DNA from 2 places in the Paenibacillus sp. FSL P4-0184 genome. Region 1 is predicted to be linked to the other one. Evidence: riboswitches for the same ligand, from Rfam matches in the RefSeq annotation. Region 1 holds a riboswitch; the other holds the start of a gene.
The links. Region 1 has a riboswitch for cobalamin ahead of metE (5-methyltetrahydropteroyltriglutamate--homocysteine S-methyltransferase). Riboswitches for the same ligand answer to the same signal wherever they lie in the genome.

Region 1 (6,098 bases):
GGTCCTATGAAAGTAACTCGCCATACGCGATTGTTGTTAGCGGCACGCTGTTTGAAATACAGAGAACATTGTACAACACGATGCTATTCGCTTCTTTACTGGTGGGTACTGTCTTTTTCATTGCAGCAGGCAGCTTCCTTTACTTCCGGCTCTATACAGATCTAGATCATGATCGTCATCAATATTCTACATTGTCCAAAATGGGACTTACAGATCAAGAGCTAAACCGAATTGTAACGATACAATTGTCGTTGTTGTTTTTTGTTCCGGTTGGGGTAGCCATTTTGCATAGTGTGTTTGCCTTTATTGCGCTTCAGCGGTTGTTTTACTTATCTATTGCTGTGGAGACCGGGGCGGTGTTATTGGGATATTTGGCTGTCCAGGGACTTTACTTCTTTTTTATTCGCAGCCGTTATTTACGCAACTTGAAGAAGAACTTGATCTGAATAATGGGGGTTACGAAATGCAAGCATGGATTACAGATTTTATGGAGCAGTTTGGTTACTTTGGTATTTTCCTGATGCTCGCTTTTGAAAATATATTTCCACCGATTCCTTCCGAAGTGATCCTTCCTTTTGGCGGATTCATGACAACCACAACGAATTTGACCATTCCTGGTGTAATTATTGCTGCTACGCTTGGCTCACTGCTGGGTGCAGTGATTCTCTATTATATCGGTCGTTTGTTGGATGTAAATCGCTTGGAAAAGATCGTTGAACGCTGGGGCGGCCTACTCCGGATTAGCAAAAAGGACATCCACAAGGCTGACGCTTGGTTTGACAAATATGGCTATTGGACCGTACTATTTTGTCGGATGGTTCCACTAGTGCGTAGTTTGATTTCGATCCCTGCAGGGATGTCGGGCATGAAATTTGGAGTGTTTATGATCTTCACAACGATTGGTACGCTGGGATGGAATCTATTGCTGGTGCTTATTGGTGCGGCATTGGGTGAGTCCTGGGAAGACATCGCCATGTATATGGATATGTACTCCAACGTAGTGTACGTGCTTCTTGCAGGTGGAGTAGTGATCCTTGGGTATTTGTTCTTCCGCAAGCGCAGCCGGAAAATGAACACCGAAGGTTGAGCCGAGAAGGACTTATAGATAAAAGTTATGATTAAAAGGAGGAGAACAAATGGAGCTATTAACGATTATTAAAGCTATTATTTTGGGAATTGTTGAAGGATTGACTGAATTTGCTCCGGTATCCTCCACAGGTCATATGATTATTGTTGATGATATGTGGTTAAAATCGACAGAGTTATTTGGGCAATATACGGCCAATACGTTCAAAGTGGTTATACAGCTGGGGTCAATATTAGCAGTTGTAGTTATTTTTAGAAATCGGTTCATTGAATTGCTGGGCTTAAAGCGTTTCAGCCGCAAGCAGTTGGATCCTGTAACCGAGCAACAACCACAGCTTGAAAAAGGGGGCCACCTGAAGCTTACACAGGTGCTTGTAGGTTTAGTGCCAGCAGGCGTGCTGGGGGTTCTGTTTAATGATTATATTGACGAGCATTTATTCTCTACATCCACCGTGTTAATCGGTCTAGTAGTCGGTGCTGTATTAATGATTATTGCGGATCTATTCGGACCAAAGAAGATTCAAACGGAGAGTGTCGATCAGATTACATATAAGCAGGCGCTAGGTGTTGGTCTGGTCCAGTGCTTCTCCTTGTGGCCGGGATTTTCTCGTTCCGGGTCGACGATTTCTGGTGGTGTTCTTCTGGGTATGAGTCATCGCGCTGCTGCTGATTTCACATTTATTATGGCTGTTCCAATCATGGCAGGCGCCAGTTTACTCTCACTGATGAAGAACTGGCAATATTTCACCATCGATGCCCTGCCGTTCTTCATTGCAGGTTTTATCAGTGCCTTTGTATTTGCACTATTATCGATGCGTTTCTTCTTGAAATTGATCAACCGGATTAAGCTTTTACCATTTGCTATATATCGCATAGTACTTGCTGCAGTAGTATATTTCGTGTTTTTCTAAATCCGTTATAAGGAATCGATATAACAAAAGCCCCCGTAATCTATTGCAGATGACGGGGGCTTTCACGTATGATGACATCAGATTTAAGACACTCACTTTATCCTTATAATTCTCGCATAAACGCTTACCGTCCTTAAAAGGACGCTGAAGGCGTTTTAGCAATTAAATTATAAGAAAGTAAAAGTTTCACGAAATACTTTCTTATAATTCTCGCATAAACGCTTACCGTCCTTAAAAGGACGCTGAAGGCGTTTTAGCAATTAAATTATAAGAAAGTAAAAGTTTCACGAAATACTTTCTTATAATTCTCGCATAAACGCTTACCGTCCTTAAAAGGACGCTGAAGGCGTTTTAGCAATTAAATTATAAGAAAGTAAAAGTTTCACGAAATACTTTCTTATAATTCTCGCATAAACGCTTACCGTCCTTAAAAGGACGCCAAAGGCGTTTTAGCTTGACAATATCGGAGACAGGTGCTTGCCGGAAATTAGTAATTCGGTAGGCTTAATAGGGAAATTCGGTTTGAAGCCGATGCGGTCCCGCCACTGTAACGGAAGAGTCCATAGCAACATATGTCACTGGCAATTTACTACTGCTGGGAAGACTGCTAAGGATGTTGACACCGCTAGCCAGGAGACCTGCCTGTTTCAACAGCACTGCTACACCTACGGAGGATAGGAAGGTGTTAGACGTTAACCATAGGTATATTATGGGCGTCTTTCCCTTTGACTTTTTTAGGGAAGGGCGCTCTTTTTTATAGGAATGCAAGTGATATCGAGTCCAAAATAAGAAGATGGAGAAGGGGAGCTGCAAAGTGACGAACAAAGTAAAAGTAAGCAATCTTGGCTATCCAAGAATCGGGAAAAACCGCGAGTGGAAGAAAACGTTGGAAGCCTTCTGGGCGGGAAAAATAAATGAGGAAGAGTTCCGTTCTGAAATGACAGGAATTCAGCTTCAGCATTTGAAGACTCAGCAGGAGGCAGGAATTGATTTAATTCCGGTAAATGATTTTACGTTCTACGATCATGTGCTAGATACAGCTGTAATGTTCGGGATCGTACCTCCACGTTATGCGTATGATGGTGGCGACATTGGGCTTGATCTTTATTTTGCGATGGCTAGAGGAAATGCTGAGGCTACCGCTTGCGAGATGACTAAATGGTTCAATACGAACTATCATTACATCGTTCCAGAGATCGGTGCACAAACGCCGCGTCTGACCGAGAATAAACCACTGGCAGCTTATCGTTTTGCCAAGTCCCAAGCGGGAATTGAGGGTAAACCTGTGGTTTTAGGCCTTTATACATTCCTTAAGTTGTCAAAAGGTTTTGCATCTGCGGATATTGCGAAGATTGCTGCTCGGTTTCTTCCGGTTTACGTTCAGCTGTTGCAGGAACTGAAGCAAGAAGGAGTAAGCTGGGTACAAATTGATGAGCCAGCGATTGTTACAGGAATTAATGAATCAGAATTATCATTACTTAACTCGATTTACACAGAAATTGCTGAATCCGTGCCTGGATTAAATATTATTCTGCAGACTTACTTTGAAGCTGCTGAACCGCTGGAGGCACTGTTCAAGCTTCCGGTACAAGGTTTAGGTCTCGATTTTGTCCATGATGGCGGGACGAACCTGGCATCGATTGAACGTCTTGGCTGGCCTGAGGATAAGTGGCTGGGAGCGGGTATTATTGACGGACGCAACATCTGGCGCTCGGATCTGGATGCTAAGCTGCAGCTAATCGAGAAGCTGAGTGTACATGTACCGCTTGATCGTCTTATTCTACAGCCTTCTTGCAGTTTGCTGCATGTTCCGGTTACTGTTCAGGGTGAGGTGAAGCTGAAGGCCACCGTTAAGGCTGCTTTAGCTTTTGCTGATGAGAAGCTTAGAGAGCTTGGCCTGCTTGCTGCAGCCTTAGAGGGGACAGCAGAAGCTGCTGCCGCGTTGACAGCCAGTCGCGAAGCCCTTACAGCCTTCCGTGCACTTCCTGAACGCGGTCGTAAGGATGTGGCTGAGCAAGTTTTCGGACTTACAGATTTACCAGACCAACGTAGCCTACCTTTTGCTGAGCGCCTGAAGGTGCAGCAGGAGAAGTGGCAGTTGCCACTTCTGCCAACGACAACAATCGGAAGCTTTCCACAGACCGTAGAAGTGCGCCAGGCAAGGTTGAAATGGCGTAAAGGTGTATGGAATCAAGAGCGTTACGACGGGTTCGTTCGTGAGCAGATTGCAGATGCAATCACTTTCCAAGAAAAGCTGGGTCTGGATGTACTCGTGCACGGTGAGTTCGAAAGAACCGATATGGTGGAGTTTTTCGGGGAGAAGTTGGATGGTTACTTATTTACTAGTAATGGCTGGGTTCAATCCTACGGATCACGCTGCGTTAAGCCGCCAGTTATTTATGCGGATATAGCTTTTATCCAGCCTATGACTGTAAAAGAAAGCGTCTATGCTCAGTCGTTAACTTCCCTTCCTGTTAAAGGTATGTTGACTGGTCCTGTTACAATTCTCAATTGGTCTTTCGTACGTGATGATCTTAGTCGGGAAGCAGTAGCGAATCAAATTGCCTTAGCGCTCCGTCATGAAGTTAAAGCTTTGGAGGATGCAGGCATAGAGATGATTCAAGTAGATGAACCGGCTATCCGTGAAGGACTTCCTTTGAAGGCTGAAGATCATGAGGCATACTTGAATTGGGCGGTGAAGTCGTTCCGTATCGCGACGAATCATGTGAAGGCTACGACACAAATTCATACCCACATGTGCTATAGCGAATTTAATGACATGATAGACTCCATTTCAGCGATGGATGCGGATGTTATCTCTATTGAGACTTCACGTAGCCATGGGGAACTGATCGTTAGCTTTGAGGAGCAGGAGTATGATAAAGGAATTGGTCTTGGTGTATATGATATCCATAGTCCACGGGTTCCTGCAGTAGAAGAGATGACAGCTAATATTGATCGTGCACTGCGGGTGCTTGATCCTGAACAATTCTGGATTAATCCGGATTGCGGTCTTAAGACACGTGGCTGGCAGGAGACGGAAGATGCACTTCGTAACATGGTAAAGGCTGCCGCTATTGCAAGAGAAAATGCAGGAGTTAGTGCTTCCAAATAACATAAGAGGTATACAATAAATCATAGCCGGGGAATTTCTCCCTGGCTTTTTATTTCAGCCACTTGATAATAATTCTCATTCTTGATAGAATGAGAAAAGAAAAGAAGGAACCGTGGAGGGTCCCTTCAAATCATCACCTTATTTGCTTTCGAAAGTCTTGCAATCTGTTTCTTCTGCACGTGTAGGTTCTTGGGAACTGTGGAAAGCTACAAAGATAGAATCAGCACTGCATTTGTTCTCTTCTGCCCAGTGGGTGCAGGAGTTAACTTCGCAAATTACGTCTTTTGCCATGAGGGTTCACCTCCCCTTTTGTAATAGACAGCATTATTAAAAAACTTCTCTGTTCAACAAGGTGGAGCTTGTCCGAACAGAACCGTGTTCTGCCCTCATTCATTATGAATAGAGGGTTTTTGGTATTTTTTTACGTGGTTAGACGTGGTAATTGTACCAAATAAAGTGCGTGTAAGCAAATGGGTTATTCGAATGGATATGTTGTCCCATATGTCACTAGAAGTGGTTTGACTAGAAGAATCTCTCAGCCTGTATACAACAGTGCTTCTGTATAATAGCTTAAACTAAAAGAGTTGCAGAAATGCTACTCTTTTTTATTTAGAGAACATAATTCATAAGAAACTGTACGCAATTCCATTTTTCAGTGCAACCTTCCAAGTTTTGGAACGTCTTAGTAAAGAGTGACGGAAGAGATCTGCTTAGAACAAGACATTCCGTAACGATATTATGATCCGTGCAAGCGGTATCTATTACATTTTTGGAGGAATGAGAATGCGTAAATGGGGTCTGCATTACTTATGTTTATTAATTCTTGCGGTAGTCTTGGCGGGTTGTGGCTCAGCGGATAGGAATTCAGCGGCAGATAGTTCGGCGAAAGAAAATGGTAGTACGAGTAACGACGCAGCAGTAGAGGTACAGTCGCAGAGCTCGATGGCCTCAACAGCGAATCAAAGCACTTCGGCAGCTCCTGAGGT
Region 2 (6,098 bases), 2.4 Mb from region 1:
GGGCAAGCTCCATGCTCGAACGTACCAACAGGTAGTTGATGTGTTCATACAAATGGTTGTTATATTCTACGGCTTCATCAGATTCCCAACGAATGCCCTTGAGTGCCAATAGGTGATGCAAGCCGAATGTGCCGAGACCCACTGCGCGGTATTGGCTGTTCGTGTATTGTGCTTGCAGAACTTCAATATTATTAATGTCGATTACGTTGTCCAGCATACGTACTTGGATAGGTACAAGTCTTTCCAGCACACCAGCTGGAATCGCACGTGCCAAGTGAATCGAATTCAGGTTGCAGACTACGAAATCGCCAGGGATTTTGGAGATAACAATCCGGGTCTTGCCATCTTTGGTTACTAATTCTTCCTGTTCAATAACGGTAGCGGATTGATTCTGCATAATTTCTGTGCACAGGTTGGAAGAGAAGACCATACCTTGGTGACGGTTCGGGTTCGTCCGGTTAACCGTATCACGGTAGAACATATACGGAGTACCTGTTTCAAGCTGTGATTTCATAATCCGTTTCATGATGTCGATCGCAGGAACGGTAATACGGGACAATTCCAAATTGGCTGTAGCTTCAGCATATTTTTCACGGAAAGTGCCTTTACCAAGCTCTTCATCGTAGAAGTCTTCCAGACCAAGCGGACGACCGTTCTCATCCGTCCAGCCCATAACCTTCTTCACTTCATGTGGGCAGAAGAGGTTCCAGTGGCTGCGTGATTCAACGGCTTCCATGAACAAGTCCGGCAGGGTTACACCGTGGAATACGTCATGTGCACGCATACGCTCGTCACCATTATTTAGTTTAAGATCGAGGAAAGCGAGAATATCTTTATGGAATACATCAAGGTAGACAGCGACAGCACCTTTACGTGTTCCGAGCTGGTCTACACTGACTGCTGTATTGTTCAATTGGCGAATCCAAGGAATTACGCCGGAGCTAGTGTTCTTATGACCACGGATATCCGAACCACGTGCCCGTACTTTACCAAGGTAGACGCCGATACCGCCACCCATTTTGCTAAGGCGCGCTACGTCTGTATTGGAATCAAAGATACCCTCTAGGGAATCGTCTACCGTATCAATGAAGCAGCTGGATAGCTGTCCAGCGACCTTTTTGCCGGCATTGGACATTGTAGGGGTAGCAGCTGTCATGTAGATGTTGCTCATAGCCCAGTAGGCTTCTTTTACAAGCTCAAGACGTTTCTCAGCTGGTTCACGGTGCATCAGGTACATAGCAATAATCATATAACGTTCTTGTGGAAGCTCCATTACACGGCCGTCAAAATCATGCGCCAAATAACGGTCGGATAGCGTAAGCAGACCGATATAGTCAAACAAAAGATCGCGTGTATAATCGATACACCCACCTAGTTCGATAATTTGTTCTTTGGTGTAATGACTTAGAAGCTCTTCACGATAGATTCCTTTTTTTACGAGATCCGTAATTAGCGGGTACAGCTCACCGTAAGGCTCTTCTGGATAAGCTTTATAGCGGCGATGAACGGCTGCTTTTTTATAAAGGGTAGTCAGAAGGGCACGGGCAGCTGCAAACTTCCAAGTAGGCTCTTCTTTCGTTACAAGCTCTAGAGCACTCATGGTGAAGGCATTGCTAATTTCTTCTCCGCTTACGGAGTCACGACGCAGTTTGGAAATTACTCCCCGTAGCAATGTTTCTTTATTTAGTTGATCAAGACCTTCTAAGATACGGTCGGCGTATACGGAAAGGCGCTTCTCATCAAAAGCCAGCTGGCGATTATCTGGTTTTACTACGAATTGTGGCATGGTTATTTCATCCCTTCTTATTTTGGGTTAATTTTGAATATCAAAAATTGATATATTATAGCGCAGTAGGCTGCCACAGAAAGACCTCCGAGCCGTTCGTACTGGCCGGAATGTCGATTATGCGTTGGTTAGAGCTTCCTCGGTAAGGAAGTGTAGTATCTTTCAATTCTTCTATAAAACGTCCATCTATTAATACCTGACACTGTGTAAGTAGATTCCACTCCGGCGAACCGGGAAGGGCGGTTAGTTCCTCATACGTATAACCACTGTAAATCCAGATGGGGAAGCCAGGGAGCACGGCGCGAAGCTTATGAATGAACCCAAGTACCTCTTCTGCCGAGAAAAAAGGATCGCCGCCTGCCAGTGTTAGACCATCCAGCAAAGGGTTAGCGGCGATTTCTGCAATGATTTCATGTTGACGTTCTAAGGTGAAGACTTCTCCATATTTAAAGTTCCATGTCTCGGGATTAAAGCATCCCGGGCAACGATGACGGCAGCCGCTGATGAAGAGGACGGCCCGCATGCCCTCTCCCTCGTTAATCGACTCCGGATAGTATCCGCAAATATTCATAGATGCTTAACGCGATCCCGTACTTCGGCTTGTTTGGCGGCATTGAAGCGGGTCTGATAGTCGCCAGTTAAATAACCTGTAACTCTGCGCAAACGACGGATGTGCACGTCATTCTCATGTGCGTTGCAGGAAGGACAGTTTGTCCCAATTACGCCTTCGTATCCGCAGCTGGAGCAACGGTCAATCGGATGGTTAATGCTGAAGTAGCTGACCTGTTGTTCTAGTGCGTATTTAATGATTTTGATAAAAGCGGATGGATTGCTGCGGGCATTGCCGTTTAATTCGACATAAGAAATAGCCCCGGCATTGCAGTATTCATGGAAAGGAGCTTCCAAGCTGATCTTCTGAGCAGCACCTAGATCGTAGTATACAGGGATGTGGAAAGAGTTCGTATAGTACTCACGGTCAGTTACGCCCGGAATAGAACCCAGTACCTTGCGATCAATCTTGGTGAATTTGCCGGACAGGCCCTCCGCTGGTGTTGCGAACAAGGTAATGTTGAGATTAAGTTCCTCACTTTTAAGGTCGCAATACTCCCGCATATGACGCACGATAGCCACAGCCTTGGCATGGACTTCCATATCCTCGCCATGGTGTTTGCCGTACATGGCTTTCATGCATTCCGCCATACCGATGAAGCCAAGCGACAGACTACCATGTTTCAGCAGTTCGCCTACAGAGTCTTCAGGAGCGAGATTTTCGCCGCCTTCCCAGACGCCTTCTCGCATCATGAAATCGGATGCTTTAGCTTTTTGCGCGCTTTGGATGTGGAACCGATGAAGAAGTCCTTCCAGCGCAATATCCATATAGTGATTTAGATCCTCATAGAAGCCAGCTTCGTCTGCGACGGTACGTCGGCCTGTTACTGTGCCGTGTGCCAGACCGAGCCGAACCAGATTCAGTGTATTAAAGGAAAGGTTGCCCTTCCCGGAGCAATGATTACGCCCAAAACGGTCACCGAGCACTCGGGTGCGGCAGCCCATTGTAGCAAATTCCGTATCAGGATCACTTGGATCATAATACTGCAAGTTGAGCGGAGCGTCCAGATTAGCGAAGTTCGGATATAGTCTGCGTGCAGAACATTCCGCCGCTTTTAGGAACAATTCATAGTTAGGATCGCCTTGCTGTTGATTGACTCCTTGCTTGCATTTGAAGATTTGAATCGGGAACACAGGTGTTTCTCCGCTGCCAAGTCCGTTCATCGTTGCTGTTAGCAGGGAGCTGATCACAAGCTGACCTTCTGGTGAAGTACAAGTACCATAATTGATGCTGGTAAACGGAATTTGCCCACCGGATCGGCTGGACATGGTGTTGAGATTATGTACCATACTTTCAGCCGCTTGCAGGGTTTCGATTTCGGTTTCCTTTAGTGCAAAACGGAACGCTTTTGGATATAACTCCGCCAGATCGGTCCGGCTCATTGTAATCTCGCCCAAAGATTCATTAGCTTGTCCCTCATCAAAATAATCCAGACCCTTGCGGAACAGCTTAGCGAAGGATTTGGTTACATAAGGTGCCAGATCATAGTCGAGCTTATTGGCGGATACGCCGCCATATTGAGCATTTTGCTGGGATTGAAAAATAATTGCTACCAGTGACATAGCTGTCATTATGGAGTTCGGAGGACGAACACTGCCGTTGCCGGTGTTGAAGCCTTCGCGGAGAAGCTTATCAAACGGGATAAAAATGCAGTTAGTCGTTCCGATTGCGTATTGATCCAGATCATGCACATAGACGACATTGTCATCAATGGCTTGCACTAGCTGCGGCGGCATCGTAAAGTTGCGGGCGTACCATTTTGAATATTCACTGCCGAACTTGCTCATTTTACCGGAGAAACTCTCTCCGTTCAAATTGGCATTCTCGCGCAGCAAGTCCAAATCCCGGCTGTCGATAATATCGCGTCCTAAATCAATGAGCTCTTCTAAAAGAACTTCTCGTGCATTTGTTGTACCGTTAAATTGTCTCTCCAACAACGTCATTGTATAGCTCTCCTCTCAGTCTATCGTCCTATCATTAAGAAGCCCGACCGCATAAGCGGCCGTATATTCATTGTGATCTCATAAAAAAAGCATCCTCTAGCGAGGATGGCTGAAAATGCCCGATGCGTTATGTAAATATCCACACAGATATTTGCAGTGGTCTCTAAGAAGATGACCGCATGCGGACACCATTCCTGTTCCTCGCAGGCACTCATAGTTGGTGTCGTCGAAACAGGCAGGTCTCCTGGCTTCCGTAGGACCTCTCAGCGCCTTCCCAAGGGGGCTCTTACCCCTCAGTGGCTTCTGCCAGGAGATCTGCCCATCTTAAGCTTAAAAAAGCTTGTAAGGGGCATCCGGTTACAGTGGCGGGACCGCAGCGGATTTTCACCGTACTTCCCTATTAAGCTCTAATTCCGATAAAGGATCAAAGCGCCTGTCTCCACTATATTTTGTTGTCGTTAGATAAAAATAACCCAAGATGTTGTGTTTGTAAACAGTTTTTTAGAAAACCCGCGCGGGGAGCGGGTTCTTCAAAAGTACTCCACAAATGATCCACAGGCTGTCCATAAGTAATCCACAATTGATCCACAGGCATATAAAAAATGATTCATAAATTGTCCGAAAAGATGCCACAAAGAGTCCATAAATGTAGTGCAGATGACCCTAGAATTCATGTTAGAAAAAATACTTGTGGCGAAAGTCATATTTCGGAGAATTTTGGGGAAAGAAGAAGGGGCATAATAAAGCTGAGATCATTTGTGGGAGAGCGGTGGAGTTGTTACAATAGAAGGACACACATACTTTAAAATTCCGAGGAGGTATTCTCATGCCTATTGCTGAAGTAACCGTTATTCCGATTGGAACAGGTAGTACGAGTCTTAGCAGCTATGTTGCGGATATGCAGCGAGTGCTGAAGACGGTAGAAGGGATTACTTATGAGCTTACATCCATGGGTACAATCATCGAAGGGCCTCTTCAGCGTATTTTTGCTGCAGTCGAAGCGCTGCACGAGTCTCCTTTTGCCGCAGGTGCAGAGCGTGTCTCTACCTCACTTAAAATAGACGACCGCCGCGATAAACCCTCCACTAGCCGTGGAAAGCTGGAGTCTGTGGAGCGTAAACTACAGGTGGAATAGCAGTTTGGGAGAGTAGGGAAATAGGGAGAAATAGGCTTGCGTTTCTGGCTGAAAGTTGTATAATATTTTTTGTTTGACAGAAAAATCAGCCTTAAGCTGGTGTAGCTCAGGGGTAGAGCAACGCACTCGTAATGCGTAGGCCGGGGGTTCAATTCCCTTCACCAGCATATCTAAGAATTGCGCAATGGCACGGTTTCCGGGATTTCGGGACCGTGCCATTTGTTTTGAAATCACCTATCTTCTAACATCCTTCTAACCCGAAGACTATACATCAATCATACGTGCAGGCAGGTTGCAGTGCTTACCTTTAGGTAAGTACGTGAACTAAAAGTGCATACTTACGCGATGGCATGGTGGGAGGTATACTCAAGTCCTAAATCTGATTCAAACATGGAGGATACACCATTGAAAACACTTATTGTCGTCACGCACCCAAACATCGAAACATCCGTCGTTAATAAACGCTGGATCGAAGAACTCCGTAAATATCCAGACAAATATACGGTGCACGAGCTGTACAAAGCCTATCCCGATGAAAAAATCAACGTGGAAAAGGAACAACAACTGATTGAAGCGCATGATAAGCTCGTCTTACAATTCCCTGTCTACTGGTTTAGTAGTCCA

Region 2: linked by a shared signal. The riboswitch ahead of MKY52_RS06760 (anaerobic ribonucleoside triphosphate reductase) and the one ahead of metE (5-methyltetrahydropteroyltriglutamate--homocysteine S-methyltransferase) in region 1 are both predicted to bind cobalamin.

Annotation. Positions count from the first base shown of each region.
Region 1 is NZ_JBBORN010000001.1:3,962,743-3,968,840, forward strand. Features, by position in the region: gene MKY52_RS17295 (ABC transporter permease) at 1-446, shown strand, start outside; gene MKY52_RS17300 (DedA family protein) at 464-1,087, shown strand; gene MKY52_RS17305 (undecaprenyl-diphosphate phosphatase) at 1,137-1,997, shown strand; cobalamin riboswitch at 2,452-2,657, shown strand; gene metE (5-methyltetrahydropteroyltriglutamate--homocysteine S-methyltransferase) at 2,791-5,112, shown strand; gene MKY52_RS17315 (DUF1540 domain-containing protein) at 5,251-5,403, opposite strand; gene MKY52_RS17320 (DUF4349 domain-containing protein) at 5,896-6,098, shown strand, end outside.
Region 2 is NZ_JBBORN010000001.1:1,575,254-1,581,351, reverse strand. Features, by position in the region: gene MKY52_RS06770 (ribonucleoside-diphosphate reductase subunit alpha) at 1-1,786, opposite strand, end outside; gene nrdG (anaerobic ribonucleoside-triphosphate reductase activating protein) at 1,842-2,357, opposite strand; gene MKY52_RS06760 (anaerobic ribonucleoside triphosphate reductase) at 2,354-4,339, opposite strand; cobalamin riboswitch at 4,557-4,791, opposite strand; gene MKY52_RS06755 (MTH1187 family thiamine-binding protein) at 5,166-5,474, shown strand; tRNA gene MKY52_RS06750 (tRNA-Thr) at 5,570-5,641, shown strand; gene MKY52_RS06745 (NAD(P)H-dependent oxidoreductase) at 5,880-6,098, shown strand, end outside.